DNA from 3 places in the Micromonospora inositola genome. Region 2 is predicted to be linked to each of the others. Evidence: riboswitches for the same ligand, from Rfam matches in the RefSeq annotation. Region 2 holds a riboswitch; each other region holds the start of a gene.
What was found. A riboswitch is a leader RNA that binds a small molecule or an ion and turns the genes downstream of it on or off. The one in region 2 is predicted to bind cyclic di-AMP.
Positions count from the first base shown of each region.

Region 1: linked by a shared signal. The riboswitch ahead of GA0070613_RS03340 (C40 family peptidase) and the one ahead of GA0070613_RS06335 (hypothetical protein) in region 2 are both predicted to bind cyclic di-AMP.
Region 3: linked by a shared signal. The riboswitch ahead of GA0070613_RS22250 (LysM peptidoglycan-binding domain-containing protein) and the one ahead of GA0070613_RS06335 (hypothetical protein) in region 2 are both predicted to bind cyclic di-AMP.

Region 1 is NZ_LT607754.1:704,611-714,855, reverse strand. Features, by position in the region: partial or broken gene GA0070613_RS33195 (GNAT family N-acetyltransferase) at 1-326, opposite strand, end outside; gene GA0070613_RS03370 (TetR/AcrR family transcriptional regulator) at 374-961, shown strand; gene GA0070613_RS03365 (hypothetical protein) at 1,187-1,735, shown strand; gene GA0070613_RS03360 (choice-of-anchor J domain-containing protein) at 1,857-4,076, opposite strand; gene GA0070613_RS03355 (AAA domain-containing protein) at 4,313-5,626, shown strand; gene GA0070613_RS03350 (maleylpyruvate isomerase N-terminal domain-containing protein) at 5,766-6,578, opposite strand; gene GA0070613_RS03345 (inositol monophosphatase family protein) at 6,839-7,636, shown strand; gene GA0070613_RS03340 (C40 family peptidase) at 7,768-8,904, opposite strand; cyclic di-AMP (ydaO/yuaA leader) riboswitch at 8,907-9,057, opposite strand; gene GA0070613_RS03335 (SDR family oxidoreductase) at 9,359-10,123, opposite strand; gene GA0070613_RS03330 (helix-turn-helix transcriptional regulator) at 10,223-10,245, shown strand, end outside.
Region 2 is NZ_LT607754.1:1,323,852-1,334,096, forward strand. Features, by position in the region: gene GA0070613_RS06285 (hypothetical protein) at 1-455, opposite strand, end outside; gene GA0070613_RS06290 (CsbD family protein) at 599-772, opposite strand; gene GA0070613_RS06295 (heavy metal translocating P-type ATPase) at 893-3,148, opposite strand; gene GA0070613_RS06300 (hypothetical protein) at 3,163-4,131, opposite strand; gene GA0070613_RS06305 (heavy-metal-associated domain-containing protein) at 4,167-4,376, opposite strand; gene GA0070613_RS06310 (metal-sensitive transcriptional regulator) at 4,492-4,791, shown strand; gene GA0070613_RS06315 (SHOCT domain-containing protein) at 4,930-5,145, shown strand; gene GA0070613_RS06320 (DUF305 domain-containing protein) at 5,209-5,847, opposite strand; gene GA0070613_RS06325 (hypothetical protein) at 5,926-6,408, opposite strand; gene GA0070613_RS06330 (YibE/F family protein) at 6,629-7,960, shown strand; cyclic di-AMP (ydaO/yuaA leader) riboswitch at 8,115-8,245, shown strand; gene GA0070613_RS06335 (hypothetical protein) at 8,250-9,272, shown strand; gene GA0070613_RS06340 (carbonic anhydrase) at 9,353-10,024, opposite strand.
Region 3 is NZ_LT607754.1:4,664,006-4,674,250, forward strand. Features, by position in the region: gene GA0070613_RS22245 (LLM class flavin-dependent oxidoreductase) at 1-1,117, opposite strand, end outside; cyclic di-AMP (ydaO/yuaA leader) riboswitch at 1,391-1,563, shown strand; gene GA0070613_RS22250 (LysM peptidoglycan-binding domain-containing protein) at 1,565-2,248, shown strand; gene GA0070613_RS22255 (YbaB/EbfC family nucleoid-associated protein) at 2,433-2,807, shown strand; gene GA0070613_RS22260 (M4 family metallopeptidase) at 2,854-4,887, opposite strand; gene GA0070613_RS33070 (OmpL47-type beta-barrel domain-containing protein) at 5,892-9,029, shown strand; gene GA0070613_RS22270 (sugar phosphate isomerase/epimerase family protein) at 9,053-10,021, shown strand; gene GA0070613_RS22275 (multicopper oxidase domain-containing protein) at 10,018-10,245, shown strand, end outside.

The sequences.
Region 1 (10,245 bases), 620 kb from region 2:
ATCAGCCCGCGGCCCTGCGCGCCGGGCTCCAGCCAGCAGCCCGCTTCGCAGACGCCCAGCGCGGTGTCGAAGGAGACGAACATGACGCCGCCGATCAGGCGGCCGTCCAGCCAGATGCCCCAGATGCCGCCGCCGTCGCAAGCCCGCTTGTCCGCGTAACGCTGCAGTACCGCGCGAGCCTCGCCTACGTCGCGGGCGACGAACGCGGGCGAGACCCACGGCAGGATGTGCTCGCGCGCCCGGTCCAGGTGGTAGAGGAACTCCTCTGCGTGCCAGGGCTCGAGCGGGCGCAGCACGGCCGAGTCGGTGAGGGGCAGTGCGAACATCACAGCCTCCGTACATAACAAACGTTTGGCATGTACGCTAACAGGCCATGACCCCGGCACGTACCGACCATGACTCCCGGCGCCAGGACGTCTCGGAGGCGGTATGGCAGGTCCTGGCCGAGCACGGCTTCGGCGGCCTCACCATGCGCGCCGTTGCGGCGGCCCTGGGCTCCTCGACCGGACTGGTCACCCACTACTTCGCGGGCAAGCGCGAACTGATCGCCCACGCCCTCGACATCCTCGAGGTACGCACCGCGCAGCGCCCCCGGCAGGCCGCTCCCGCACCTGGACGGGCGGCGCTGCGCACGCAGATGCTCAACATCCTCCCGCTGACCCCCGATGCAGCGGCGATGAACCGGATCTGGGTCGGCTCCTGGGACGTCGCCCTGTCCGACCCTGACCTGTTTGCCGCCCAGAGCCTTCGCTACGAGCGCATCCGGGTGGGCCTGCGCACCTCCATCGAGGACGCCCAACGGCTGGGCGAGCTTCCCGACGGTGACTCGGGCCGGCTCGCGACGACCGTGCTGGCGTTCACCCACGGCCTGGTGGTTCAGGCGCTGTTCGACCCCGAGCGGCTACCGGCCGCGACACAAACCCGGCTCGTCGACGACTTCCTCGCAGCTCTCACCCGCTGATTCGCGGCGCTCAACTCCCCAGCACCGAAAATGGCCGCTTCTCCGGCGCGGGTCGCGGCGATGACGGCCGCCGCCACGCGGATCGGGAACGACCTCGCCGTGCGGCGTTGACGCGGAACGAGCCAGGCCCCGGGGACGGGATCGGAGGGGCGGGCGGTCAGGTCCAGCGGGCCGGACCGCCGTGATTGTCCACAACGGCGGCCGCACCGGCGTAGGGTCGGCGGCGTGGTAGGGGCGGGGCGTCGATACCGGTACGTCGGGCCGGCGGACGTGCGGGCGTCGGTCGCCGACGCCCCTCAGGGCTGGCCCATCCGATCACCGGTCGATCTCGACACCTACCTGGCGGCTGCAGATCCGCGCGACCGCGACGAGCCCTTCACCTACGTCGTCGACCCCGGCGGTACGTTGCGGCTCGCGCCGAGACGCAGCGAGCACGTCGCCTGCGCCGGCGGTGGGGAGGTCCTCGGCGCGGGAGAGATCGCCTTCGCCGGCGAGCGGGACGGCTGGGTCGTCACCGAGGTGAGCAACCACTCCACCGGCTACTGCCCCGATCCCACCTCGTGGCTGGCGGTGGCGGGCGCCCTCGACAGGGCGGGTATCTGCCGCCCGGAAGGCTTCACCGCGGCCGTCGTCTTCCGGCGCTGCCTTGACTGCGGCGAGCGCAACCTCGTCCGCGACGACGACTACATCTGCGCGCTCTGCGGTGCTGAGCTGCCGGAGGATGTGGAACCTCGGCTGACAGCCCAGCGGTCGACCGACCAGCGTCCGCGCTGACGACCGAGCCGGCTGAGAGCGCGCTCAGTCATCCGGACGTACGCGGCGGCCGGTTGCCGGCCCGCCAGGACACCTGCCACCAGAGCGGCGACAGGTGCCCGGGCGATCTTGCCGGGTCAGGTCAGGCGCCGCCGCCACCGGGCTGGACGACTCCGTTGACCTTCAAGGTGTAGGGCGCGTACTGGTTGACCTGCTCGGTCGGCTCGTCGTAGGCGACCACGGCGACGACCTTCTCGAACGGGCTGAGCAGGGCCAACTGCTCTCGGCTGAGCGTCAGGCCGGACCTGCCGTCGAACTCCACCTGCCGTGCGGACGAGTGCCGCTCGTCGATGCCGATCAGCCGCAGGTTCCAGTTCTTGACACTGATCGGCCTGATCTCGGTCGGCGAATCGAACGGCGCGAGACTGCTCCCGTCGCTGATCGTCGTGCCGCCGATGGTGATGTCGTCGATCAGCCACCCGCCCTCGTTGACGCCGCCGTCGCTGACATAGCGGAAGCCGAGCAGGACGGTCTTTCCGGCGTACGCGGACAGGTCGTACGAGTGTGCCTCGAACCCGTCGGTCGTACCGTTGACCGCCGGGCCGAGCGGCCCGTCGACCGTCTTGTCGCCGGGGATGGCGGTGTAGGTCGCGCCGCCGTCGGTGGAGACGGTGACGTAGCCGTAGTCGAAGCCAACCTCCGCGCCGTACTTGGCGAGGAAGCGCAGCGTCGGGTCGGCGGTCGGCACGGCGACCGACGTGACCGCCCCCGCGTCCGTGTTGCTGTCGTTTCCGGACCAGAGGACGGGGTTCCCGGACCGGTCCGGATCGTTCGACACGACGGTCCACTCCAGCGGGAGCGGCGGCAGGGTCTTGGCGCCCTGGAACGACAGCGACCGCAGGTCGCGGCCGCGCAGGACCTGCCCCTTGGCGTCCTGCAGCGGTACGTAGTCGGCACCGTTCGGTGCCGCGCCCGGGGTGGCGTTGGCGGCCGGGTTGGCCAGGTTGACCGTGGACCGCAGGCTCGGCGTGGTCACCCGGCTCTTCGATACGCCGAGCATGACCCCGTGGCGCTCCCCGACGATCTTGTCGACCAGCGTCATCGTCTGGTAGTCGTGGATGACCTGGTACATGTTCGTGGCGCCCTCGGCCTTCAGCGCCGCGTCCAGGCTGGCCAGACCCTGCAGCTCACCGTCGTTGTGCAGGCGGGAGATGATGTCCGTGCCGTACCGGTCGTGGAGGAACTGCATGAACGAGTACGCGTTGCCGTAGTCGGCGAGCACCGCGTTCGGGTTGGGGCTCTCGCCCCAGAGCGTTAGCGAGTTCTCCGGGCCGCCGCAGTCCCGCGGGTTGGTGTTGAACGGCGTCTGCACCGTGCCGAAGCCCTGGTAGCAGTAGAGGTGGCTGTCGGCTCCCCGGTCGAAGACGGTCGCCGTGGTGTCGACGTAGCCGACCAGCGTCTGGGCGAAGTCGGACAGACCCTCGTTGACCCAGCTCGTCTCGAAGGGGTCGGTGTAGTAGTGCGCCAGGTGCTGCCACTCGTGGGCGAAGGTCCCCTCGTAGAGGTGCGGGCGGGCGGGGCGGCTGGTGCACAGGTCGCCGGTCGGCTCGTTCGGCGGGTTGGCACCAGTACGGTGCAGCCAGTCGAACGCGTCGATGGTCATGACGTTGCGGTCGAAATACTCGTTGAGCGCGGCCGAGAAGAACCCGGCGATGTAGGTCGGCGCGGCCGGGAACGTGTAGTAGTTGTCGTCCCGGACGTTGTCGACGAGGGTGACGGTCTTGTTGCCACCGCCGGTGTAGACGCCGCCGTTGCCGCTGGCGTCCGGCCCGAGCCGGGCGTTGCTGCCGTCGCGGTCCGGTGGCGTGCTGAACGCCGCCGTCTCCTTCGGATACATGTTGTTGTCGAACTCGTTGACGAGGTTCGTGACCTGCGCGTCGGTGATCTGCGTCGACGAGGGGATCTGGGTCCGGCAGTCGCCGGCCGGGAAAGCGATGTCGTTGGCGACCCACACCTCGATGTTGTTGCCAACTGCCCGCAGCGTGTAGTTCTTGCGGTAGTACCGGCCCTGGAAGTCGTCGAGCCCGAGCCACTGACGGACTGTGCCAACGGGCGGAGTCGCCGCTGCTGCCATGGTTTCCGAACGCGCCTGCGCGCGCGGCTGGTATCGGGCGGGCGTCTGGACCTTGTGGCCGTCCAGCGTGAAGTCCTTGCGGGTGAGCTCTCGGACGTCGCTGGGCCCATCCTTCTTCGCGGCGGCCGGTTGGGCGGGGGCGGCCGCCGCGGCTGACGCGGGAAGGACGCCCAGGAGTGGTAGGACGAGTGCGATGGCTGCTGCCCCGGCGATGCGGCTGCGTGCCATTGGCCCCCCTCGGGTTTTGTGAATCCGGTCAACGATCTTCGTCGCAAGTAACCGGGCTGACATTCACGTTCGTACGCCCATTAGTTGCCTGTGGCAATCGTCTTACCGCACGACTTGGCATACGGCGATGCGGTCGGAGCACGGGGCGAGGGCCAGGACCGCGGACGTGAGGTGACCGGAGGATGGTCAGGCCCTGGCGGTAGGGTCCCGGCGATGCCCCGTCGAGAGGTGTGGTCATGCTTGCTGGGCTGGAGGTGCCGCCCGCGGTCGAGGCGGAGCGGGTGATCCCGGCCGTGCTGGCCGACCTGCGCTCCGGCGCGCACCGCGGCGTGGTGGTCGACTCGCCGCCCGGCGCCGGCAAGTCCACGCTGGTGGTGCGCGCCGCCGTCGAGCTGGCCGCCGCCGGCGAGCCGTTGATCATCATCGCGCAGACCAACGAGCAGGTCGACGACCTCATCGACCGGCTCGCCCGCAGGGCCCCCGAACTGCGCATCGGCCGGCTCTCCGCCGCCGACTACCGGCCCTCCGATCGGGTCAAGGACCACGACACCGTCCGGGTCGCCGCCAAGGTCGCCGACCTCGGCGGTCCGGCCGTCATCATCGGTACGGCTGCGAAGTGGGCCACCATCGCCGAGGGCTGCTGGCCGTGGGCGATCGTCGACGAGGCGTACCAGATGCGGTCGGACGCCCTGTTGCGCGTGGCCGGCCGGTTCGAGCGGGCGCTGTTCGTGGGCGACCCCGGGCAGCTCGACCCGTTCTCCACGGTCGAGACCGTGCGCTGGACAGGCCTGACCTGGGATCCGATGCAGTCGGCGGTGGCGGTGCTGCTGCGCCACAACCCCGAGTTGCCGGTACACCGCCTGCCCGTGTCGTGGCGGCTGCCCGCCTCGGCGGCGCCGGTGGTCGCCGCGGCGTTCTACCCGTTCACCGGGTTCCGCGCCGGTACCGGCCCCGACGACCGGGCGCTGTCGTTCACCGAGCCTGGGCCGGGTGACGCACTCGACGCGTCCGTGGAGCTGGCCGCGACGACGGGCTGGGCGCTGTACGAGCTGCCGGCCCGGCACACCCCGCGTACCGACGGGGAAGCCGCCGCGGCCTGCGCGGCCCTGGCCCTGCGGGTGTTGCGGCGCGGAGCGGTCGCCGTCTCCGAGCACGCGCCGGCCGGCGCGCCGGTCACCGCGGACCGCATCGCCGTCGGGGCCGCCCACCGCGACCAGGTCGCGGCCATCCGCGCGCAGCTCGGCGAGGCCGGGGCGGGCATCACCGTCGACACCGCCAACCGGCTCCAGGGCCGCGAGTACGACGTGACGATCGTGCTGCACCCGCTGTCCGGACGGCGGGACGCGACGACCTTCCACCTGGAGTCGGGGCGGCTCTGCGTGCTGACGTCCCGCCACCGGCACGCCTGCATCGTGGTGGCGCGGGCGGGCATCGGGGAATTGCTGGACGCCCACCCGTCGACGGAGACGGTGCACCTCGACGTGCCGGTCAAGTTCCCCGACGGCTGGGCCGCCAACCAGACGATGATCGCCCATCTGGGCGCGAGCTAGCTGCTGTTGCGTCCGTGGACGTTGCGGGACGGCAGTCCCGGTCGCGAGGGCCGGTGGGGAGAACCCTGCGGCGGCAGCGTTCGGGCACGCCCGACTGCCGTCCGGCCCGGCTCAGCGTCCCTCGGCCCTTGTCATGCCGTCACGGGATGGCGAAGAAGCCGAGGAACCGGAAGGCGAGCCACGGCTTGCGTCCCCACGCCCGCAGCTTCCCGCGCGCGATCAACGGCCACTGGCTGCTCAGACCCGCGCTCAAGAGGAAGAACGACACCGGGTCGACCGAGATCGTGCAGTCGGCCCGGCGGTGCGGGATGTCGCTCACCGTGGCGACTCCGTCGGCGAAGAGCACCGAGAACCGGGAGAGACCGCGCAGCCGCAGCTCGTAGCACGCGGTCAGGTCCTGAACGGCGGTCCGGTCGACGAGGCGGGGCATCGTGACGTGGATGAACGGCAGGATGAGTTCGACGTGCCGCGGCCGGACGATCGGTGGCTGCCGGAGGGCGCTGGCGATCGCGCTGCCGTGGCTGAGCATGTGCGCGAGCAGGTAGCAGCTGAACACCCCCAGCGGCATCGGGCCCATGGGCGTGTCGACGACATCCGCGGCGGGTCGGGCCCGGGCCGCCTCCAGGAACGCGGCGGCCTGTTCCGTGATCCGCTGCGCGAGCACGGCCGGGTCGCGTTCCGTGTGCTCGGTCAGCGACTGCGCGTTCGCGCTGGCCAGGCCGGCCTTCGTGCCGTCGCCGTGAGTCGCCGGTCGGCCGGCGGCGATCGTCGCCATGAGTTCGTTGGCCATCGCCAGATGTGCGGCCGCCTCGGCGACGGTCCAGGACGCACCGGGGATGGCGATGTCGGCGGTGGGCAGCGCGCCGATCAGGTCGGCCAGCCGCTCCGCCACGGCAACGATTTCGTCGGAAAGGTCAGCGCTCTCGGCGCGGTCAGCCGTCGTCTGGGCCATGACCGCCGATCTTGACCGATCCCGAGCCTCCTGTCCAGGCACCTAGTGCCTTGACCGCACAGGTTCACCGGGTTGGTGGTCGCGTCGATGGCGCCGAGGGCCGATTGGATGTTGGTGGCGCCCGAAATAGTGCGGGCGACGTCGCGGTGGTTGCCGGCCACGCTTCGCGGACGGTGGTGAGCTGCACTCCTGCGGCCGTCGGGGCGGGACGATGCTGGTCTGACCGGTGGGGATCAGCTTCGCCCCGTATTCTGCACGGCATGATCAACTCGTACGCGAGTCCCGACGATGCCGGGGTTGCGGTAGCTGCGGCACGTGCCGGCGCGGACGTGGTGAGCAACATGTACGGCCAGCGGCTCACCCGCATCGACAAAGGCGCCGGGGACTTCGCCACCGCCGCCGATGTGGAGGCTGAGCAGACGATCCTCGGCGTCATCCGTGCCGCCCGGCCCGATGATGGGGTGCTCGGCGAGGAAGGCGGGCAGCGGGGCGCGGCCGACGCTGTGCGCCAGTGGTTGGTGGATCCCCTGTGCGGCACGCTGAACTACGCGGTCGGCAACATGCTGGTGGCCGTCAACGTGGCGCTGCGCAACGGGGCAGCGGCGGTGGCCGACCCGTTCAGCGGCGAGGTCTTCTTCACCGACGGTGAGACCGCCTGGGTGCGGCACGACGGGGTCGATGCGCAGCTGACGCCCACCCCCGTCACCCAGCTGGTGGACGTCAACCTGGATCCGCCGTTCCCGAGCGCGCCCGGATTCCGGGCCGTGGACCTGCTGACCCGCCCCGAGTTCGTCGAGCGGTTCCGGCCGCGGGTCGTGTCCACGACGCTGGCCTTGGCCTGGGTTGCGGCCGGCAAGCGCGCCGCATACGTCACCGATGGCGGTGACCTGTCCTGGAGTGTGCATTTCGCCGCCGGCATCGCTGTGTGCCGGGCCGCCGGCTGCGTAGTCACCGGGATCGACGGCGCCCCGATCGGGCAGGCAGGCCGCGGGCTCGTGGTGGCCGCCGATGCCGAGACCCACGGGCTGCTGATGTCGATGATCCGCAGCCGAAGCTAGTGCTGTGACCGCATAGGTTTCGCCGGGCTGGGTCAGGCTGCGGCTTGGAGGGGGCGCCCGCCCCAGCGGATGCCCTTCTCGCTGCGGATGCTTGCTCTTTGACGATGCCCGGTGGCTCCGGACCGGACGGGTCAGCCGGGGCGGCGAGCACCGCTGTAAGGCATAGTCGCCAGCTGGGCCATTCGGACCACGTCCCCGGTGTGCGGGGCGTGGACGATCAGCCCGTTGCCGACGTACATACCCATGTGATGGTGATCGGCGTAGAAGAAGACGAGGTCACCCGTGCGAAGGTTCGCTCTGCTCACCGCCACACCTGCGGTCCATTGAGCACCTGTGTAATGGGTCAGCTGCACCCCGGCGGAAGCCCACGCGTACTGGGTCAGGCCGGAGCAGTCGAACGAGTCTGGACCGTTGGCCGCCCACACGTACGGCTTGCCGATCTGCTTGCACGCGGTCTTCGCCGCGACGCCGCCGCTACCCGTGATGGGGACGGCGGGGCACTTCCCACCGATGAACAGTGGACTGCTCGACGTGATGGGTGAGGTGCTGCTCGCGGTGGCGGCTGACTGGGCGGCGGCTGCGGCTCTGGCCGCCGCGGCGTCCGCGGCCGCCTTGGCCGCCGCGGTCGCCTCAGCGGCGGCGGTCTGTCGGTGTAGCGCATCCAGCCGCTTGATCTCGGCGTCGATGGCCTTCTTGCGAGCCGCTAGCTGGGCCTGCTGGCGCTGCCGTATCGCGATCAGCGCGTCGACCTTCTCCTTGTCGGCGTCGTAGCTCGCCTGCTGGGTCGACAGCCGGGTGATCTGTCGCTGCTCCGAATCTGCCACCTGATTCACGAGCGCGAGTTGATCCCCCACCGCTGTCGGCGGCGAGCCGCGGGACAGCAGGGCGTTGAATGTGGAAAGCGACTTCTCCCGCTTGTAATACCCCGCCACAATCTCCTGGACCTGGGTCCTGCTGATCTCCACCGACTTGCCGAGTGGCTCGATCCTTCGGCTCAGTTCGGCCGATCTCCGCTGGTTCGCGGCCAGTTCCGACCGGACCTTGTTGTATTGCTCGATGACGGGTTCGAGCTTCTGCCACGCCGCGTCGATCTGCTGCTGCACATCGGCGGCCGACGGTGCGGCGTGGGCGTGGGCCGCTGGCCCGACGGCCACCATGGCCGCCGCCGCGACGGCGAGGATTCTGGTGAACAGACGCGATCCGGCAGGCCGGGTGCGCACGGGTGGCAACGGGGTCGGCTCCTTCCATTCGAGGCCGACGCACGTCACCGCGCACCTACCTCGACCGCCTGCCGGGTTAGCTGACGGGTTCGGGCGTGGAAGTCGCCCTACCGCTGATGCGGATTCACCCCGAAACCTGCGGTGGTTCCCCGGCTCGCCTGGCGACGCCAATGACGTCCAGCGACTCGGCGGTGGCCGTCCCGGGGCACTCCAGGTGGAGACCGACATCCGGAACGGACGCTGACAACATTAGTGAGGACGGCCCGAGGAAATCAACGAGCGGGTAATGCCAATTCTCTGCGCTGTCAGGCGCGCACATTGGGTGCCGGAATTATGCGTACGATAAGACTCCGCTAATCGGAATCTTAATCATCCCTAATCTTGGCTTTCAACCTGCGCTGTTTCCTACGGCAACCCTCAGGTGACGCTTAACCGTTTTCCCGACGTCATGGCGCCTCCCCCGTCCCGTAAGCGAACCACCCGCCGCCGGGGCCGGCCGAGGCTACCTGCCGTGCGGGTCGGACGCGTTGAGCGTCGCGACGACCTGGTCGTAGTCGCCGCGCGCCTCGCCGTAGCGGAGGAACTTCACCCGCTCGACCTGGATCTCCTTCGCGTCGGGCTGCGCCTCGAGCAGCGCGACGACCTCCGCCACGAACTCGTCGAGCGGCATCGCGAACTCGCTGTTCTCCTGCCCGGGCAGCAGCGAGGTACGGACGGCCGGAGGTTCCAGCTCCACGACCTTCACGGTCGTGTCCGCGAGCTGCAACCGGAGAGACTCGCTGAGCATGTGGATCGCGGCCTTCGACGCGTTGTAGCTCGGGGTGACCTTGAGCGGCGCGAACGCGAGGCCCGAGGAGACGGTGACGATGGTGGCATCCGGCTGCGCCCGCAGGTGCTCGATGAACGCGGCGATGAGGCGGATCGGGCCGAGCACGTTGGTCGTCACGGTCGTCTCGGCCGAAGTGAGGAACGATTCGGGCTGGTGCCAGTCCTCGATGCGCATGATGCCGGCCATCGTGACGAGGACGTTGAGGTCCGGGTGCTTCGCCAGCACCTCCTTCGCGGCCGAGTCGATGCTCGCGGGGTCCGTCGTGTCGATCTTGATAGCGTCGATGCCGGGGTGCTCTGCGGCGATCTTGTCGAGCAGGTCGGCGCGCCGACCGCCGACGATGATCGTGTTGCCCTTGGCCCGCAGCTCGAGCGCGAGGGCGAGGCCGATTCCGCTCGTGGCGCCGGGGATGAAGATGGTGTTTCCGGAGATGTTCATGCTCCGAGCCTCGCCGATCGTCCGGCCTGGGGGCAGAGACCGGTTATCGGGGGATCGGCAATCCCTGGCTCGCCCGCGCTACCGGCGGATACTGGGATCATGGACCGTGCAGCCCTGGCCGA
Region 2 (10,245 bases):
GAGCTGAGCCACTTCACCGGCGTGGCCGACCTGGCGCCGGCGTCGATCCAATCGGCCGTGTCGGTGATCAGGGCCTTGATCTCGGGATCCCGGGCCCCGGCGGCCTGCCCGCGTACGTCGTCGGCCAGGTCGGTGAGGTTGCCCTTGAGCTGCGCGTTGACCTGCTCGGGGGTGAGTTCGCGGCGGGTCGCCGCGGCGGAGTCGTCGGCGATCTTCCGGCTGCCGGCGATGATCAGCTTGTCGAGGCTGGCGCACACCGCCGCGGTGTTCGCCGTCGTCACCGGGGACGGCGCGGCGGTGGCGGCGGGAGTCCCGGTGGCCGGGGCGGAGGCGCTGGGCGCGGGGGCCGTGGTGCCGCCCGGCGCCGCCGTCTCCTCCCCGCTGGACGAGCAGCCGCCGGCGAGCGCGGTCAGCGTCACCAGGGCGGCGGTACGGATCGCGGTGGTACCGGACATCGTTCTCCCCCGTACGGTCGGTGGCCGTCCCGTGGACGGTCCTCGGGCAACCGGGGCTCGCTGTCGTGCTGCCGCCCGCGCCCCGAACAGATCGACCGAACGCCGGGCCGGCGGTTGCCGGCCCGGCGTGCGAATGGCGTACGTCAGCTCTTGAAGGCGTCCTTGATCTTCTCGCCGGCCTGCTTGAGGTTGGCGTTGGCCTGCTCGTTGCGACCCTCGGCCTCGAGGCGCTCGTCGTCGGTGGCCCGACCGACGCCTTCCTTGACCTTGCCCGCGGTGTTCTCGGACGCGTTGTCGATCTTGTCGTCGATACCCATGCGAACCTCCACTCAGCGGTTTTCGCTACGCCCTGGAAGTACCCCCACGTCCGGTTGCTCAACCCTCCGTCACCAATGGCCGCTCACGGACGGTGAGGAGGGGAGCGGCCGGAGCCGACGTCAGCCGACCGGGCGGAAGCGGCGCAGGCGCAGGCTGTTGGCCACCACGAAGACCGACGAGAACGCCATCGCGGCCCCGGCGATCATCGGGTTGAGCAAGCCGGCGGCGGCCAGCGGCAGGGCGGCCACGTTGTAGGCGAAGGCCCAGAACAGGTTGCCCTTGATGACGCCCAGGGTCCGCCGGGAGAGCCGGATGGCGTCCACGGCGGCCGTCAGGTCGCCCCGGACCAGGGTCAGGTCGGACGCCTCGATCGCCACGTCGGTGCCGGTTCCCATGGCCAGCCCCAGGTCGGCCTGGGCGAGCGCGGCGGCGTCGTTGATCCCGTCACCGACCATCGCCACCGTCCGCCCCTCGGCCTGGAGCCGCCGCACCACGTCCACCTTGTCGGCCGGCAGCACCTCGGCGATCACCTCGTCGACGCCGATCTCGGCGGCCACCGCCTTCGCGACCGTGGCGTTGTCCCCGGTCAGCAGCACCGGGGTGAGCCCCAGCCCGCGCAGCCGGGCGACCGCCGTCCGGCTGGTCGGCTTGACCACGTCGGCCACCGCGAGGACCCCACGGGCCCGACCGTCCCAGCCGGCGAGGACCGCCGTCCGTCCGGCGGCCTCCGCGTCGGTCACCGTCCGCGCGACCTCATCCGGTACGTCCAGACCCCGCTCCCGCAGCAGCCGGAGCCGCCCGACCACCACCTCACGGCCGTCGACCGACCCGGTCACGCCGAGACCCTCGACGTTGCCGAACCCGGTCACCGTGGGCAGCGTCCCCGCCTCGGCCGCCCCGACCGCGATGGCCTGGGCGATCGGGTGCTCGCTGGCGGCCTCCAGCGCGCCGGCCAGCCGGAGCAGGTCGGCGCGGTCCTCGCCGGCGGCGGGCAGCACGTCGACCAGGGTCATCTTCCCGGTGGTGACGGTGCCGGTCTTGTCCAGCACCACGGTGTCCACCTGGCGGGTCGACTCCAGCACCTCCGGACCCTTGATCAGGATGCCGAGCTGGGCGCCCCGGCCGGTGCCCACCAGCAGCGCGGTCGGCGTCGCCAGGCCGAGGGCGCACGGGCAGGCGATGATCAGTACGGCCACCGCGGCGGTGAACGCGGCGGTCGTCCCCGCCCCGGTGCCGAGCCACCAACCCAGGGTGCCGACGGCCAGCGCGATCACGATCGGCACGAACACCCCGGAGATCCGGTCGGCGAGCCGCTGCGCGGCCGCCTTGCCGGTCTGCGCCGCCTCGACCAGCTTCGCCATCTGGGCGAGCTGGGTGTCCCCGCCGACCCGGGTGGCCCGGACGACCAGCCGGCCGCCCGCGTTGACGGTCGCGCCGACCACGGTGTCGCCCGGCCGGACCTCGACCGGCACCGACTCGCCGGTGAGCATGCTGGCGTCGACCGCGGAGGCGCCCTCCTCGACGACGCCGTCGGTGGCGACCTTCTCGCCGGGCCGGACCACGAACCGGTCCCCCACCGCGAGCTGGTCGACCGGGACGCGGACCTCCTGGCCGCCGCGGAGCACCGCCACGTCCTTGGCGCCCAGCTCCAGCAGGGCGCGCAGGGCGGCGCCGGCGGTCCGCTTGGAGCGGGCCTCGAAGTAGCGGCCGGCGAGGATGAAGACGGTGACCCCGGCCGCCGCCTCCAGGTAGATGTTGCCGGCGCCGTCGGTGCGGGTGATGTCGAAGCGGAACGGGTGGGTCATCCCGGGCATGCCGGCGTCGCCGAGGAAGAGCGCCCAGAGCGACCAGCCGAACGCGGCCAGGGTGCCCAGCGAGACCAGGGTGTCCATGGTCGCCGCGCCGTGCCGCAGGTTGACCAGCGCGGCCCGGTGGAACGGCAGTCCGCCGTAGACCACGACCGGGGCGGCCAGGGTCAGCGACAGCCACTGCCAGTAGTCGAACTGCCAGGCCGGCACCATGGCCAGCAGGATCACCGGCACGGCCAGGGCCACCGAGACCCACAGCCGGGTCCGCAGTCCGCGCAGCTCGTCCACCGGTTCGGCGCTCTGTTCGGCCCCGGCCGACGCCGGAGGGGGCGGTACGACGGCGGTGTACCCGGTCTTCTCCACCGTGGCGATCAGGTCGGCCGGGGTGACCTCGTCGGCGTACCGGACGGTGGCCTTCTCGGTGGCGTAGTTGACGGTGGCCTCGACGCCGCCCATCCGGTTGAGCTTCTTCTCGATCCGGGCGGCGCAGGACGCGCAGGTCATGCCGCCGATCGCGAGTTCGATCAGGTTCGGGGCGACCGGCAGGGACTTGGCGGTCGATGTCATCACGGCACCTCCTGTCAATTGTGCCCGTGACCGGGGGCGCCGTGCCCGGGGTCGGCGGTCGGGGTGGTCGTGGCGGCCGGCGCGGCCGTGGTCGCCGGGACGCCCGGGTTGCCGGCCACGACGGTGAACTCGGCGGTGTGCACGGCGTCGCCGTGCCGGAAGTCCAGGAAGAGGCGGTAACTGCCGGCCGACGGCACCTCCGCGAAGAAGGTCACCACGGGACCCGCGGGGGTGCGCCCGTCGCCGGGTGCGCCGTCCGGGTGCACGTGCAGGTACGCCAGGTCGCCCTGCCGCAGCGCGACCAGGTGCCCGTACGCCCCGAGGTAGGGCTGGAGGTCGGTGACCGGCTTCCCGTCCCGGCTGACGCTCAGGGTCAGCTCGGCGGTGCGGCCGGGCTGCGGGGCGCCGGCGAGGGTGACCGTGTACCCGTCGACGGTGGTGCTGGTGGCCGGCGCGGGCAGCGGCCGGGCCGCCAGCGCGCCGGGGACGGTGACGTCGACCCCGAGGGTCAGCGGCTCCCCGCCGGTGGGCGTGAAGTCGGCGAACGCCCGCCAGACGCCGGGGCCGGCGAGCGGCGAGGCGACCCGCCAGGTGCCGTCGGCGGCCAGCTCCGGGTGGACGTGCCGGAAGCCGGAAAGGTCGCGGCGCGCGACGATCAGGTGCATCCGCTTGTCGTGCGCCACGTCGTAGCGGGTGACCGGCGCGCCGTCCGGGCCGGTGATCCGGAAGGCGAACTCCCCGGCCGGTGCGGTCACCGGTTGCATCGTGTAGCCGCGGTCGGAGACGAGCAGTCCGCCGGGCAGGTGGCTGGTGGTGGCGGCGCCGGTCGGGTGGTCACCGTCGGTGTGACCGGCGTCGGTGGCGTCGTGGCGGGTCGCGACGGCGGGGGTGTCGGGGCCGGCCACCTGGCCGACCCCGTACGCCGCGCCGAACACCGCCGCGAGGCCGAGGGCGAAGCCGCTCAGCTTCGTCGCCGTGTTCATCGTGATACCTCGGTTCCTTCGGGTCCCCGGACCGGTCACGCCCCGAGGAGGTCGTACCCGGCCTCGTCCACGGCGGCGCGCACGGTGTCCGTGTCCAACTGGCTCTCGCTGGTGACGGTGACCCGACCGGAGGCCAGGTCCACCTGGACGTCGCTGACGCCCGCGATCGCGCCGACCTCGGCGCTGACCGAGCTGACGCAGTGCCCGCACGTCATGCCCTGGACCTGGTAGGTGGTGGTGACCATCGCAACTCCCCTTCCGCCGTTCACATCCTACTCTCCGGTTACCTCTACCCCGTGGGGGTATCGGCGACGAGGAGGACCGTACCATACCCCCGAGGGGTACGCTATCCTGGACGTCATGACCGCACCGACGACCCCGACCCGGGGCTACACCGCCAGCAAGGACCAGCTCCTCGCGCGGCTCCGCCGCATCGAGGGCCAGGTCCGCGGCATCGAGAAGATGGTCGAGGACGACCGCTACTGCATCGACGTGCTGACCCAGATCTCCGCCATCCAGGCCGCCCTGGACAAGGTCGGGCTCGGCCTGCTCGACGGGCACGCCCGGCACTGCATGCACGAGGGCGCCGCCGAGGGGCGCGCCGACGAGATGGCCAGCGAGATGATGGCCGCCGTCGGCCGGCTGATGAAGCGCGGCTGACCGGGACCTCCGGCCCGTACGTCGGGTCCTTCGACCAGGCTCCGCCGTTCCTCTCCCGCCATAGGGTCGGGGTGGCGACCGGTACCGGCGCCCCCGGCACGTCGGACCGGCCGACCCTCGGCACTCGGGAGGGCAGCCATGATGTGGAACGGCCCGCTGATGGGCTGGATGTGGATCGGGTCGCTGCTGGGGCTGGCGGTCCTGCTGGTCCTGGTCTGGCTGGCGGCCCGGCTGACCGGCGGTCAACTGGGCGGGACCTTGCCCTCGTCGGCCCGGCGCATCCTCGACGAGCGGTACGCCCGCGGCGAGATCGACGAGGAGGAGTATCGCAGCCGCCGCGCCGGCCTGGCGTGAGCCGCCGGCCGGCCCCCGACGAGCGCACTCCGGCCGACCCCACCGGGTGCCCGGCACGGGGACTCAGAGCCGGTCGAGGATCTTGTTCATGGTGTCGATCTCGCCCCGCTGGGTGGTGACGATCCGCCGGGCCAGGGCCTTGGCCTCCGGGTTGACGCCCTTCGCGGTCTCCTCCTGCGCCATCGTGATCGCGCCCTCGTGATGAGCGATCATCATGGTCAGGAACTGCCGGTCGAAGTCGACCCCGGACGCCGCAGCGAGCTTCGCCAGGTCGGCGTCGGACATCATGCCGGGCATGCCGTGGTCCATCCCCGGCATGCCATGACCGGCGCCGGCCGACGGGACCGGCCGGCCCCAGGCGGCGAGCCAGCCGGTCATGGTGGCGATCTCCGGCGCCTGGGCCGCCCTGATCTGCCCGGCCAGCCTCTTCACCTCCGGGTCGGCGGCCCGGCTGTCGGCCAGCTCGGACATCTCCACGGCCTGCTGGTGATGCGGGATCATCATCCGGGCGAACATCAGGTCGGCCTCGCCGAACGATGCCGAGGCGCCCACGGTGGGCGCGCCGGTGCCGCCCATGCCGGGCATGCCGTGGCCCGAGCCGGATGTCGAATGGTCGGCGTCGCCGCAGGCGGCCAGGGCGAGCGCGGCGAGAGCGGTCGCTCCGGCCAGGCCGGCACGACGCGCGATGGTACGAGTGAACACGGGAAGGACCTTTCGGTGTCGGAACGTACGCAGCGGACACTGACGCGGGTCACCGGCCGGTCACCCGCGTCGGGCGTCCTATCTGCGCAGCACCGACGCCGTCCCCAGACGCAGTGCGAACGGCCGGGACGGCGGGGCCCGCGGTCCCGAGGCGGGTCGCAGCGACCCACGGGCGGCCCGTCCGACGGCCCGCGAAGCGGCCCGCAGCAGCACGGCGACCAGCAGCGCCACGGCGAACGCGCCGAGCACGGCCAGGCACACACTCCACCCGGACCGGTCGCCACCGGGACCGGACAGCGGGAGCGCGCGGGCGTGGCACCCGTCGCCCGGGCAGCCGGCGACCGCGCCGACCGCTGTCGCGACGGTCGCGGCCGGCTCGGCGAGGACCGCCGGAAGACCGAGGTGGTGCCCGGCGCGCTGCGTCGGATGACCCGCCCGGTGCCCGCCGGAGGCGTGCGCGCCGTGGCCGACGGTGTGCATGGCGGCCAGCCCGACCAGCGTGCCGAGCAGCACCAGGAGCCGGACCCACCGTCCGGTCGCCAGCGCCGCCTTGGTACGCACGACGACCACGCTAGTCTGCCGGGGCGTACCGGTCGGGAGGAAAGGCCAGGTCCGCGGCGCCGGACGCGCGCCCAACCGTCCGGCGGGACACGGGTCGCCCTGACTAGCATTTCCCGGCGACGGCCCGGCGACCGCCGCACCGGCGGGCGCCTCTCCCGGCCGGGTGAACCGACCGGCCCGGTGACACGTACCTCGCCTGAGAACCGTTGGGAGACTCGCCATGGGCGCCGACCACACCCGTCCGGCTCCGTCCGCCCCGCCGGGGGTACGACGGATCCTCGTCGCCACGGTGGTCCCGCTGTTCGTCCTCACCGTGCTCGCCGCCCTGGTGCTCTGGCCCCGGCACACCCCGACGCCGGAGCACGCCGCCGACGTGCCGCGGTACCACGGCACGGTGACCCGGGTGGTGACCGAGCCGTGCCCGCCGGCGGCGGAGGTGCCGGAGGGCACCCCGGGCGGCTCCGCCGGGCCGTGCGGCACGGTCGGCGTCGCGGTCGAGCAGGGCCCGGACGCCGGCCGCCAGGTGGAGACCCCGCTCCCCGCCGGCCCCGGCGCACCCACCGTCGAGGTCGGCGACCGGATCGTCCTGGTGGAGCTGCTGGACCCGGCCGACCCTGCGACGAAGAGCTACAACATCGCCGAGCACCAGCGGGGCAAGCCGCTGATCTGGCTGGCGGCGCTCTTCGCCGTCGCCATCGTCGCGTTCGGCCGCTGGCGGGGGCTGGCCGCGCTGGGCGGCCTGGTCGCGAGCTTCGCCATCCTGCTGGGCTTCGTGCTGCCGGGAATCGGCGCCGGCCAGTCGCCGCTGCTGGTGGCGATCGTCGGCTCGGCGCTGATCATGTTCGTGGTGCTGTACCTGACCCACGGGATCACCGCGCAGACCTCGGTGGCGGTCCTCGGCACCCTCGGCAGCCTGGTGCTGACCGGCGTTCTCGGCACCCTCGCCACGGCGGCCACCCATCTGACCGGGTTCGGCAGCGAGGACGCCACCACCCTGTCGATGTTCCAGCGCGATGTCGACCTGCACGGGCTGCTGCTGGCCGGCATCGTCATCGGCTCGCTGGGCGTGCTGGACGACGTGACGGTCACCCAGGCGGCCACCGTCACCGAGCTGGCGCACGCCAATCCGGGGCTGTCCCGGTTGCAGCTCTACCGGGCGGCCACCCGGGTCGGCCGCGCGCACATCGCCTCCACGGTCAACACCATCGTGCTGGCGTACGCGGGCGCCTCGCTGCCCCTGCTGCTCCTGCTCGTCGCCGACTCGCGGCCGGTGAGCGAGATCCTCACCAGCGAGTTCATGGCGCAGGAGATCGTCCGCAGCGCGGTGGCCACGATCGGCCTGATCGCCGCCGTACCGCTCACCACCGGCCTGGCGGCCGTGGTGACCGCCGCCGGCCGGGGCGGGGCGGCGGGGTCCGCCGCGCCGGCGTCCCGTCCCCCCGCGGAACCGGACGCCGCGCTGGCGGCGCTCAGCGCACCGCGCGCCGGCGCCGCCCCGGGCGCCCTCGGCGGCAGGACCGGACCGGAAAGGAGCACGGACACCGCATGGTGACACTGCGCAGCGTGACCGTCCGCGCCGAACGCGACGCTGGTCACGGAGTCGCGCGCCGAATTACCGCTTTTAGTCGGCTTCCGGACGTAGATCCTCGGGACGACTCTCGGGTAACCTCGCTGCCGGTCACCGACGAAGGCGCGCAGCGGCGCCTGCGGTGCCGCCGCCCAATCGCCGCACGGCGAGCCGGGGAACCAGGCACCTGGGGTGAATCCGCGCCAGCGGTAGGGGCCACTTCCGTCCCGAACCCGTCAGCTAACCCGGTCGGCGGTCGACGGAAGGGAACACTGTGACGGCACCCCTGCGCCGCTGGCTGACACCCGTGCTGGCCGTGCTCGCCGCGTTCGCCATCCTCGCCGGCCCCGCCCCGGCGATCGCGGCGCCGACGACGCCGCCCATCCCCTCCGGGCACGACGAGGACGGCGAGCCGAAGCTCATCACCGACGCCATCGAGGCCGCCAACCGCAACTACCTGCAGGCGAAGACCAAGCTGGCGAAGTCGCAGCAGCGCCAGCTCCAGCTCGCCCTGGAGGTACGGACGGCGCAGCGCCAGCTGGACGCCCTGCGCCCGCAGGTGAGCCAGATCGCGGCGCAGTCGTACCGGACCGGCCGGATCGGCGCATTGGCCATGCTGCTGGAGAGCAACGCCCCGGACTCGTTCGTCCGGCGGGCCGCCGCCCTCGACGAGCTGAACATGGTCAACGCGCAGAAGCTCGCCGAGGTCAACGCGGCCAAGACCCGCGCCGAGCAGGCCAAGCTGGCGCTCGACGCCGAGGTGCGCGCGCAGCAGACGCTGACTAACGCGATGGCCCGGGAGAAGATCGAGACGGAGAAGGCGCTCGCCCTGGTCGGCGGAAAGGGCTTCACCGGCGGCCTGGTCTCGGCCACCTCGCCGGTCGCCCGGATCGGCCCCGGTCGCACCGCCGACGGGGACTGGAAGCCCGAGTCGTGCAGCGAGAACGACCCCACCACCTCCGGCTGCATCACGCCGCGCACGCTGCACGCGTACAAGGAGGTCAAGCGGGCCGGCTTCAACCGCTTCGTCGGCTGCTACCGGCCCGGCGGGCCGTGGGAGCACCCCAAGGGCCGGGCCTGCGACTGGTCGCTGCAGAACAGCGGGTTCGCCCCCTGGCACAACAACGACACCCGGATGTACGGCAACAACGTCGCCGCCTTCCTGATCCGCAACGCGGACCGGCTCGGCATCTACTACGTGATCTGGAACCGGCAGATCTGGTTCCCGGCGACCGGCTGGAAGTCCTACAGCGGGCCCTCCAACCACACCGACCACGTGCACATGTCGCTGCTCTGACCGACGACGTACCCGGCCGAGGGGCCGCCCCGCCGACCCGCGGGACGGCCCCTCGGCCGTTGTCGTCGGTGGCCGGGCGCTCAGCCGGCGACGGCGGTGGGCTCGGCGCGGTCGACCTGCGCGGGCGGCGGCGTGGTCGCGGCACCCGCCGGGACCACGGCCACCGTCCGCACCTCGCCCGCGTTGAGCTGGTACGACATGCCGACCACCGCGCACCGACCGGCGGCCACCTCACCGGCCAGGACGGCGGAGCCGGCCAGCAGCGCCTCGACGGTCTGCGCGATGTGAATGTCGACGATGCCGTCGATCTCCTCGATGCCCTCCGCCGCCGCCCGGCGCAGGCTGGGCAGCACGGCGTCGACCACCGCGCCGAGGTGCCCGGCCGGGGTTCTGCCGGTGCTGACCGCCTCCCGGGCGGCCTGCACCGCGCCGCAGGAGTCGTGCCCGAGCACCAGCACCAGCGGCGTGCCGAGCACCGTCACGGCGTACTCGACGCTGCCGAGCACCTCGGGACCCGCCGTGTGGCCGGCGGTCCGGACCACGAAGAGGTCACCCAGGCCGCGGTCGAAGATGATCTCAGCGGCGAGGCGGGAGTCGGAGCAGCCGACGATCACCGCGAAGGGGTGCTGGCCGTCGGCGACCGCCGCCCGGTGGCCGGCGTCCTGGTTGGGGTGGCGCGGAACGCCGGTGACGAACCGTCGGTTCCCGGCATGCAGCTCGGCGAGTGCCTGCTCGGGAGTGGTCGGGGTCAATTCCCTCACCTCGTCCTCGCATGAAACGACCTGGTCAGCCGGGCCGGCGGCGGAGGCGGCCACGCGACCAACGGTCACACGCAGCCCAAGGCACGTCAAGATTTACGTGATACGGATTTCATACGTTGCGTGAGACTTGACGGCGGGACGAGTGCGTCCAGCGCGGCCGGGACGGCCGCGCACCGTCCGGGCCAGGGCAGGGCCGGAAACGCGAACGAAGG
Region 3 (10,245 bases), 3.3 Mb from region 2:
CGTGCACGTCGACGAGGTGCCCGCCGACGGCCTGCGCGTGCGGGGTGTAGACGTGCCCGGCCGGCGCCGGCGGGGCGGCCGGGCGGGTGGACTCGTCCCAGAGTTCGTGGTCGGTCAGCCGGACCTCCGGATCGGGGGTGGGGGTGACGGCGAGCGTGGTGGAGCCGCCGGCCTCGACCACCTCGCGCTGCTCCTCAACGGCCTTCGCCCGGCTGCCGGGCTCGGCGCGCTCGGCGGCGACCAGCTCCCGCACGGCGGGCGCGACCTCCTGCGCGAAGAGCTGGATCGCGGTGGGGTCGTCGGCGCCGAGGATGAACCCGGAGGTGCCGTGGTCCAGGGCGAGACCCGCCAGCTCCTCCACCCACTGCTCGGGGGGCCCGGCCAGGAAGCCGGAGCGGGAGCGGGTGAATCGCCCGGAGATGTTGAGCAGCCGCCGCACCGAGCGGGGATCCCGCCCGGCCGCGTCGGCGCCCTCGTCGACCAGCGCGTTGAGGTCCGCCAGCTCCGCCGGCCCCTTGGGCAGGTACGCCATCGACGGCAGCCAGCCGTCCGCCGCCCGCCCCACCAGCCGCAGCATCCGCGGCTTGTACGCGCCGATCCAGATCCCCACCTCGTGCGCCGGCGCGGGTCCCCGCTTCGCGCCGACCACCCGGTAGTGCTCGCCCTCGACCCGGATCCCGCCACGCCGGTCGACCGCCCACACCCTCCGGATGATCCGGATCGCCTCGTCCAATGCGTCCACGGCCTGGCCGGGGGTGAGCCGCCGCCCCCCGTTCGCCTCGATCGCCTCCCAGAAGGCGCCCGCGCCGAGACCCAGCTCGGCGCGGCCGTCGCTGAGCAGGTCCAGGCTGGCGACGCTGCGGGCCAGCACCACCGGCTGCCGCAGCGGCAGGTTCAGCACGTTGCCGGCCAGCCGGATGCGGCTGGTCGCCGCCGCCAGGAACGACATCAGCGTCCAGGTGTCCAGGAAGCCCGGCTGGTACGGGTGGTCCTGGAAGGTGGCGAGGTCGAGGCCGACCTGTTCGCAGAGCTTGGCGAGGGCCACCACCTGCTCGGGCCGGTCGGCGGTGGGGGTGAGGAAGCTGCCGAAGATGAGTTGGTGCCCGTAGTCCGTCATGTGCGCCCGCTACCTCGTTCGCGTCCCGTGCCGCTCGGCCGGCCACCGGCCTTCGCCACCGTAGCCGGAGGCCAGAAGGGACGCCCAGCGCCACCGACCTGCGTGGGGACCCGCTGTCCGGCACCCGCCCGGCAGCCTCCTTATTGCACATCCGGACACCTCGCAACTCGTAATGCCGCGCCTTCGCTCGGCCGGGTGAAGAACTTCACAAGAAGTGGGCGATCACCCCAAACCGTTCCTAACGTCGTATGCGTTCGCGATTGCGGACACCACGGGCCGGTAACGCCTAATTCCGCCGCCGGCCCGGTGGTACCTGGACCTCAGGCGGGAGCGGGGGACCCACACGTTCCTCGGTGCTCGACACCTCGGGGTGAAGCCGCCTACCGGCGGCCGGGCTCCTCGGCCCGAACCCGACAGCTCACCTCGTCGGCGTGGAGGAAACCCAACATGGCAACTGAACACACCGCACGCCACCACCGGACCAGCCCGCGTCGGCTCGCCGTCGGGGCACTCGTCGTCGGCGCGGCAACCGGCGCCGCCGCGATCCTCGGGCCGGCCGCGCCGGCCAGCGCGGCCAGCGTGAACTGGGACGCCATCGCCCAGTGTGAGTCCGGCGGCAACTGGCACATCAACACCGGCAACGGCTACTACGGCGGCCTGCAGTTCTCCAAGAGCACCTGGAACGGCTACGGCGGCCAGAAGTACGCCAGCCGGGCCGACCTGGCCAGCCGCGGCGAGCAGATCGCCATCGCCGAGAGGGTCCTCGACGGGCAGGGCATCGGCGCCTGGCCGGTCTGCGGCAAGAAGGGCGGCTCGACGAAGCACTATTCGTCCAAGTCGGACTCAGGGACGAAGAAGAAGTCCCGCTCGGACTCCGGGTCGAAGTCCAAGGCCGGCTCCTCGGAGCGGTCCTCGCGCGGCGACCGGCCGGCCACCCGTAGCCACCGGCGTACCGCGCCGGCCTCGGGCGGCTCGGGCGCCTACGTGGTGAAGCCGGGCGACGCCCTGTCGATGATCGCCGACGTGCAGGACCTGGCCGGCGGCTGGCACGCGCTGTACGAGCGCAACAAGCGCGTGGTCGGCGACGACCCGGGCCTGATCTTCCCGGGCCAGCAGCTGCGGCTGCGCTGACGTACCACCGGTTCCCACCCCACCGGTCGGAACCGACGCAGCCGACGAACGCCCGGCCGGTGCTCCGGCCGGGCGTTCGCCGTCCGGCAACCCGCCGTGGACGTGGCGACGGTGTGGCGGGCGGGTCGGGACGCGGATTGCTATCGTCACGGTGCTCGTGAAGGGACGTGAAGAAAGCGCGGCTATGACCAACGAACCGTTCTCCGCGGCCGCGAGCCTCGATGAGCTGCTGACCCGGACGCAGCAGGCGTTGTCGGCCATGCGCTCCCGGCCGGCCGAGCACACCGACGGCGATGCGCCGGAACTGCTCCGCGCCGATGGCACGGCGGCCGACGGGCTGGTGCGGGCTGTGGTCGTCCAGGGTGGCCGGTTGGAGTCCGTCACCGTCGACCCGCGGCTGTCGGCGGCGGGGATCGAGACGGTCTGCGGGCACATCGTGGCGGCCGTCAACGCCGCCCTCGCCGACCTGGAAGCCCAGGTCAGCGCCACGGCGCGGGCCGACGTGGACGCCCTGGCCGCCCGGCTGGCCGCAGCACCCCGCCTACGGCTGACGCACTGAAGCGGTCGGTCGCCGGGAGGACGACGACCGACCGCTTCGGAGTTGATCAGCTCAGGTTGAGCGCGGTGTCATCGATGACGAAGGACGTCTGCAGGGAGCTGTCCTCCACACCGCTGAACGAGATGGTCGCGGTGGTGCCGGCCAGCGACGAGACGTCGAAGGACTTCAGGACGTAGCCGGCGGCGGCGTTCACGTTTGAGTACGTCGCCAGGGTGGTGCTGCCGGCCTTGACGGTCAGCTTGTCGTAGACGGTGCTGCCCGACTCGGACGTGTCGATGTGCAGGTAGAAGGAGAGCGTGGCCCGACATCCGGCCGGGATGCTCACCGCCTGCGACAGGGTGTCGGTGTGGGTCGAGCCGTACCCGTCAAGCCACGCCTTGTACGAACCGCCGTGCGCGGCCTGGCTGGTGGAGTTGGTGATGACGCCGGAGGTGGCGGTCCAGCTCACGGCGCCGGACTCGAAGCCGGGGTTGGCCAGCTTCTGGCCGGAGCAGCTGCCGGTGGGCGGCGGGGTGGTGGTGCCGCTGCAGGTCGGGTCGCCGGACTGGGCCGGCACGCTGACCGCGTCCCACGCGGCCTTGACCGTGTTGAACTCGGTGCAGCCGGTCGGGTAGAGGTTCTTCGCCGCCTGCAGCGTCCAGGTGCGGTACTTCAGGTACGACGAGGACGTCGTCTTCAGCAGCATCGCGTTGTACATGATCTTGATGGCCTTCTGGATGCCCAGGCCGGTGACGCTGCTGCCGTTGCAGGTGGAGCTGGTCGGCTGACCGTTGGTCGGGCTGCTGCCGTTGGCCAGCAGGTAGAACCAGTGGTTGCCGGGACCGGCCGCCGCGTGCACCTCCGTGCTGGGGATGCTGCTGGAGTAGCAGTTGGGGTCACCCAGCGCCGACGGGTTGTACATGTTGCGGATCGGGCCGCTGCCGACCAGATTGATCTTCTCGCCGACCAGGAAGTCGGGAGCGTCGTAGCTGGAGGGCTCGTTGGCGAACCACTCCGTCGCCGCGCCGAAGGTGTCGGCGACGAACTCCTGGGTCCCGTTGCCGGAGATGCCACCCGGGGTGTGGTCGTCGATGCCGTGGCCGATCTCGTGGGCGATCACGTCGATCGAACCGATCCACTGGCCGGAGGTGTTCTTGCCGATCTGGACCTGGGTGCCGTCGTAGTAGGCGTTCTGGTCGTTCAGGCCCACCCGGATCGGCCAGGCGCCGCCGGCGCCGTCGGCGCCGTTGCGGCCGAGCCACTGGGCGAGCATCTTGTGCTCGGTCTGGGCGCCGAACAGCGCGTCGACGCAGCCGGTCTCCTTGTTGGTGGCCGTGCCGTTGCCCCAGACGTCGTCCGAGCCGGAGAACGTCGTGTTGGTCGCGGCGTCCTGGCAGCTCTGGTTGGTGACGGTCGGGTCCTTCATCGAGTACGTGCTGCCTGACAGCGTGGTGTTGAGGGTCAGCGGGCTCGGCCCGTTCCACGCGCCAGTGCCGCTGCCGTGCACGACGTGCTCCTGCGTGCGCAGCACCTTGCCGGTCAGGGCGTCGACGTCCACGGTGAGCCGGCTCGGGCCGTCCGCGGTGGTGCCCCGGACGGTGGTCTCCCAGGCCAGGGCCGGCTTGCTGTCGAGGGTGTAGACGACCAGCGTGGTGCCCTCGACGGTGGTCACGCTCTTCAGTTGGGCGCGGGCGGTCTTCTCCGCGGCCGTGGCCTTGAGCTTCGGCGTCGTGGCGAGGCTGCCGATGCTCTGCTGCTGGGCGACGGAGGCGTACTTCAGGTTGCCGGCGGAGTCGGTCGCCAGGACGAAGTCGCCGCCGGTCACCGGCAGGCCCTTGTAGGTGCGCTCGTAGGGCACGTACTGGGTGCCTTCGGAGGAGATGACGGGCCTCTGGACGAACGCCTCGTCCGAGCTGGCGTGCAGGTACTGCGGGCGGCTGGCGACCAGCGCGCTGGCCGAGTTGGCGGCGAGCGTGCGGGCCTGGGCCGCGTCGGGGGCGGGGCTGTGAGGCGCGGCCTGCACGGCCGCGGCGGTGCCGGCGGCGATCAGACCGGCCGCGGCCGCGCCGGACAGCGCGACGAGGCGAGGTGAGAGCTTCAAGGGGGTGCGCTCCTGTTCTCTGGCGGCGCGCGGAGCCCGGTAGGGGCGCGCGCCGCGGTCAAGCTGCGAGGCGGGCGATGGTGGTCGTCCGGAGCTGCCGGCGTGCCCCGGGTCGACCGACCGACCATCCCGAGCCACCGGGGATCGGTGACTCGTGGCAGCACGATCACACGGGCAGGGGTGCAGATCAATGGGTGACCGGGGCAACCGTCTTGTTCCGGTCGCCGGGGCGACATCGACAATTCAGACAGCCATGATCTTCAATGGCCCTGATCAGCCCTTATGTTCATGGCAGTCGATGGAGGGCGGCCCGACTTGCGGCATATGCCGCTATCCGCTGATGGTGCGCCTTGGCGCCCCCCCGGCAATGTGCTGCTCCGCGACGGGCGGCCCCGGCGGCGTCATCGACTTCGGGGCCGCCGGCGTCGGGGACCCGCTCCGGAGACGTCTGCGTCGCCGCAACGCGCTCCGTCCACCGTGGCACGCGTGGCACGACCGCCTGGCGATTCGCGAGGCTACTTTCGTTTGTGCAAGCGAAAAGTAGCTGGCACATCGACGAAAGCTATGGACACCCTGAGAGGAAGTTAGTAGGGTCGGTCATTGTCAATATGTTTCGTCGAGATGAACCGGCACGGTAGTTCTCGACTGTGACCTTCAGGCGGCGCAACCCGTCCGGAGGCCACGACCGGCCAGGGATGGCCGTCCCCGGGTCAACGCCGCACCACGGCGACCCGGCGCGGGCACGCGCCGCGGGTCGACCGACGTCCGTCCGTACCCGACGACTACCCGTCAGCTCCGACGCGGAACCGCGTCCGATGCCGCGTGCGATCCGGCTCGCCGCCGACATCGGGCCATCAATCCACACAGGACGACCGTGGCGACCGCCACGGCCGGGGATCCCGCGCGGCCAGGGAGGGGCCGCCGGGTAGCTCCGACAACTCCTGACATCGACGGGCCGACGCACGCTCCGCCCGGTGCTCCTCCGGACCGTGAAAGAGGCATCCATGAATTCACATCCACCGCGCGGCCGGCTCGCCGTGAGCCGGCTCAGGAGACCGATGGCGACCATCGCCACGATGGTCCTCCTGCTGACCGCCGCCGTGGCTGCGTCCCCGGCGAACGCGCGTCCGACTGATCCGGAACGGCCGGCGGCGACCGCGCCGTCGCAACAGCTCCAGGCCCAGGTCCTCACCTGGACCGCCGGCGACAACTTTCTGTCGTACCGGTCCGCGCCGACGACCGCCACGGCCGGACCGGCCACCCTCGTGTTCGAGAACAGCGCGGCGACCGGCAACACCACCGGCATGCAGCACACCCTCACCTTCGAGACCGGGAACCCCGCGTACAACAGCGATGTCGACGTGAACATCCTGGCCGACCCATCGGACAGCAACGGGGGCCGGTGGACGGTCGACGTGGTCCTCACGCCCGCCACCTACCGGTACTTCTGCTCGATCCCCGGCCACGGCGGCATGACCGGTCTCCTGGTCGTCAGCGACGGCGGGTCGGACACCACGGCCCCGACGGTGACGGCGGCGGTGACCGGCGAGAAGGACGCCAACGGCGCCTACGTGGGCAGTGCCACGGTCACCCTGTCGGCGACGGACACCGGTTCGGGTGTCGACAAGGTGGAGTACTCCCTGGACGGGGGCCCGTACGGCACCTATTCGGCGCCGGTGACCGTGAACCAAACGGGTCAGCACACGGTCAGCTACCGGGCGACGGACAAGGCGGGTAACACTTCGTCGGCGCAGTCGGTGTCGTTCACGGTGGTGCAGACGCCGCCGGCGGACACCACGCCGCCGACGGTGACGGCGGCGGTGACCGGGCAGAAGGACGCCAACGGCGCGTACGTGGGCAGCGCGACGGTGACCCTGTCGGCGACGGACACCGGCTCGGGTGTGGACCGGGTCGAGTACTCCCTCGACGGGGGCGCCTACACCGGCTACTCCGCGCCGGTGACGGTGAACCAGACCGGTCAGCACACGGTCAGCTACCGGGCCACGGACAAGGCGGGTAACACCTCGTCGGCGCAGTCGGTGTCGTTCACGGTGGTGCAGACGCCGCCGGCGGACACCACGCCGCCGAGCGTGACGGCCGCGGTGTCCGGGGACAAGGATGCGACCGGCGGGTACGTGGGCAGCGCGACGGTGACCCTGTCGGCGACGGACACCGGCTCGGGCGTGGACCGGATCGAGTACTCCCTCGACGGGCAGCCCTACGCCGGCTACTCGGCGCCGGTGACGGTCAACCAGCCGGGTCAGCACACGGTGTCGTACCGGGCCACCGACAAGGCCGGCAACACCTCGTCGGCGCAGTCGGTGTCGTTCACGGTGGTGCAGACGCCGCCGGCGGACACCACGCCGCCGACGATGACGGCGGCGGTGACCGGGCAGAAGGACGCCAACGGCGCGTACGTGGGCAGTGCCACGGTGACCCTGTCGGCGACGGACACCGGCTCGGGTGTGGACCGGGTCGAGTACTCCCTCGACGGGGGCGCCTACACCGGCTACTCCGCGCCGGTGACGGTGAACCAGACCGGTCAGCACACGGTCAGCTACCGGGCCACGGACAAGGCCGGTAACACCTCGTCGGCGCAGTCGGTGTCGTTCACGGTGGTGCAGACGCCGCCGGCCGACACGACGCCGCCCACCGCCACCGCGGTGGTGAGCGGTCAGAAGGACGCCAACGGCGCGTACGTCGGGAGCGCGACGGTGACCCTGTCGGCGACGGACACCGGCTCGGGTGTGGACCGGGTCGAGTACTCCCTGGACGGGCAGCCCTACGCGGGCTACTCGGCGCCGGTGACGGTGAACCAGCCGGGTCAGCACACGGTGTCGTACCGGGCGACCGACAAGGTGGGTAACACCTCGTCGGCGCAGTCGGTGTCGTTCACGGTGGTGCAGACGCCGCCGGCCGACACCACCCCGCCCACCGCGACCGCCGCCGTGTCCGGCCAACTGGACGACAACGGCGCCTACCTGGGCAGCGCCACCGTCATCCTGTCGGCCGCGGACGCGGGCTCGGGCGTCGACCGGATCGAGTACTCCCTCGACGGGCAGCCCTACAGCCGGTATTCGGCACCGGTCACCGTGAACCAGCCCGGCCAGCACACGTTCAGCTACCGGGCCACCGACAAGGCCGGCAACACCTCGGGCACCGCGTCGGTCACGTTCACCGTGGTGGCGAGCGGGCCCGGCCCCGACTGCCCGGTCAAGGACACCCGCCCGACCGTGTGGCTCGGCACCGTGGACAGCGGTGTGCCCAACCGGGTCGTCGAGGGCGACTGCACGATCAACAACGTCATCTCCGACGAGCGGAGCTGGCCCAACCACGGCCAGTTCGTCAGCCACGTGACGACGATCGCCGAGCACCTGCACCACCTGGGCGTCATCAGCCACCAGGAGCACGGGCGACTGGTGAGCGCCGCCGGCCGCTCCGGCGTCGGCAAGCCGGACGAGAAGAACGGCTACCAGCCGCTGCTGGACAACACGACCGCGTCCTTCGGCCGCTGGCAGCAGGTCGGCGCGGGCGGCTTCACCCGCAACGCGGACGGGTCCATCACCAGCAAGCCCGTACCGGGCCTCGGCATGCTCTGGTTCCCGGTGTCCGCGTACGGCGACTTCTCGCTGAAGCTGCGGTGGCGCGACGACGCCCCCGGGGACGCCCGGGCCAACAGCGGGGTGTTCGTCCGCTTCCCGGACGTGCGCCAGCACCCCGCCGAGTCCCGCCCCGAGTGGGTGGCCATCAAGTACGGCCACGAGCTCCAGATCCTCGACCGGCCCGACGGTGACCAGTACAAGAGCGGCTCGGTGTACGGCTTCGACCGGGTCGACCTGGCCAGCGCCCACGTCACCGGAAAGGGCACCTGGAACGACTACGAGATCCGGGTGGTCGGGCAGCACTACTCCGTCTTCCGCAACGGAGAGCTGATCAACGACTACGTGAACAGCCCGGACGCGGTCTTCAGCCCGCCCCGGGCGGACGACCCCGGCGGGGCCGGACGGCAGAGCGCGCGCGGATACATCGGCCTGCAGAACCACGGCACCGCCGACGTCATCAGCTTCCGCGACGTGCGGATCGCACCGCTGAACCCGTGCTGCCCCGACGGAGCGGCCGGCAACTCGAGCTCCTGCTGCTGAGCGAGCGAAGGGAAACCACCACCATGGCAAGGAACAGAATCGACCGCCGCGCACTGCTGCGCGGGCTCGCCGGGTCGACGGTCGCGGTCAGCGCCGCCAGCCTCACCGGTGCCCTGCCGGCCGCGGCCTCGGCGGCGGACTCGAACGGCCAGCTCATCCCGCGCGGACGCATGGGCATCCAGCTCTACAGCGTCCGGGACAAGATCGCGCAGGTCGGATTCGCGGCGGTCTTCGAGGAGCTCTCCCGCATCGGCTACCAGGAGGTGGAGTTCGCCGGCTACACCCAGGGTGCCGTCGGCGCGATCACTCCGGCTCAGATCCGGCAGCTGCTGGACGACAACGGCCTGAAGGCGGCGGGCAGCCACCGCGGACTGAACGACTTCCGGACCAACCTGGAGTGGGAGCTCGAGGTCGCAGAGACCCTCGGCATGCCGACCCTCGGCACCGCCCAGGCGCCCACCGGTGACCGCACGATCGCCGGGTACCAGGCGGCGGCCGCGGAGTTCAACGCGTGGGGCGCCGCCGCCGCTGCCCGGGGCATCAAGCTCTACCAGCACAACCACACCATCGAGTTCAGTTTCGCGGTCGACCGCCCCGACGTGCGGCTGTACGACCTGTTCCTGGAACTCACCGACCCGCGGTACGTGTACCTGGAGATGGACATCCTCTGGGCGTACGGCGGGGCCCGCAAGTACCCCGGCTTCCGCCCGGTCGACTACGTCAACGCCCACCCCGAGCGCTTCCCGCTGTTCCACGTCAAGGACGGCGTCCCGCTGCCCGACCCCCAGCAGGGCAACTCCTACCTGGACGTCGAGTTCGGCGCCGGGGTCATCCCGTTCGCCGAGTTCTTCGGTGAGCTGAAGGGCCGGGGACGCTTCGAGTTCCTGTGGGAGCAGGACACCGCGCCGAACGCCCAGCCGAACCCGCCGGGTTCACTGGGCGCCGCCGAGCGCAGCTACCAGCGCATGGTCGAGCTGCGGGGTGCCCGATGACGGCCTGGCGGCTGGTGGAGGACGACCCGGCGGCCGAGCCCGGACCGGTGACCCGGTCCGACCGGCCCCGCCCCGGCGGGCGGCGGATGCTGGTGGTTGCGGCGGTCGTGCTGCTGACCCTGGTCGGTGCCGGCGGGCTGGCGGCCGCCGGCACCGGGATGTTCGCCGAGCGCCCGGACGGCTGCGTCAAGCCGGATCGCAGCCTCCAGTTGTACGCGGTGGAG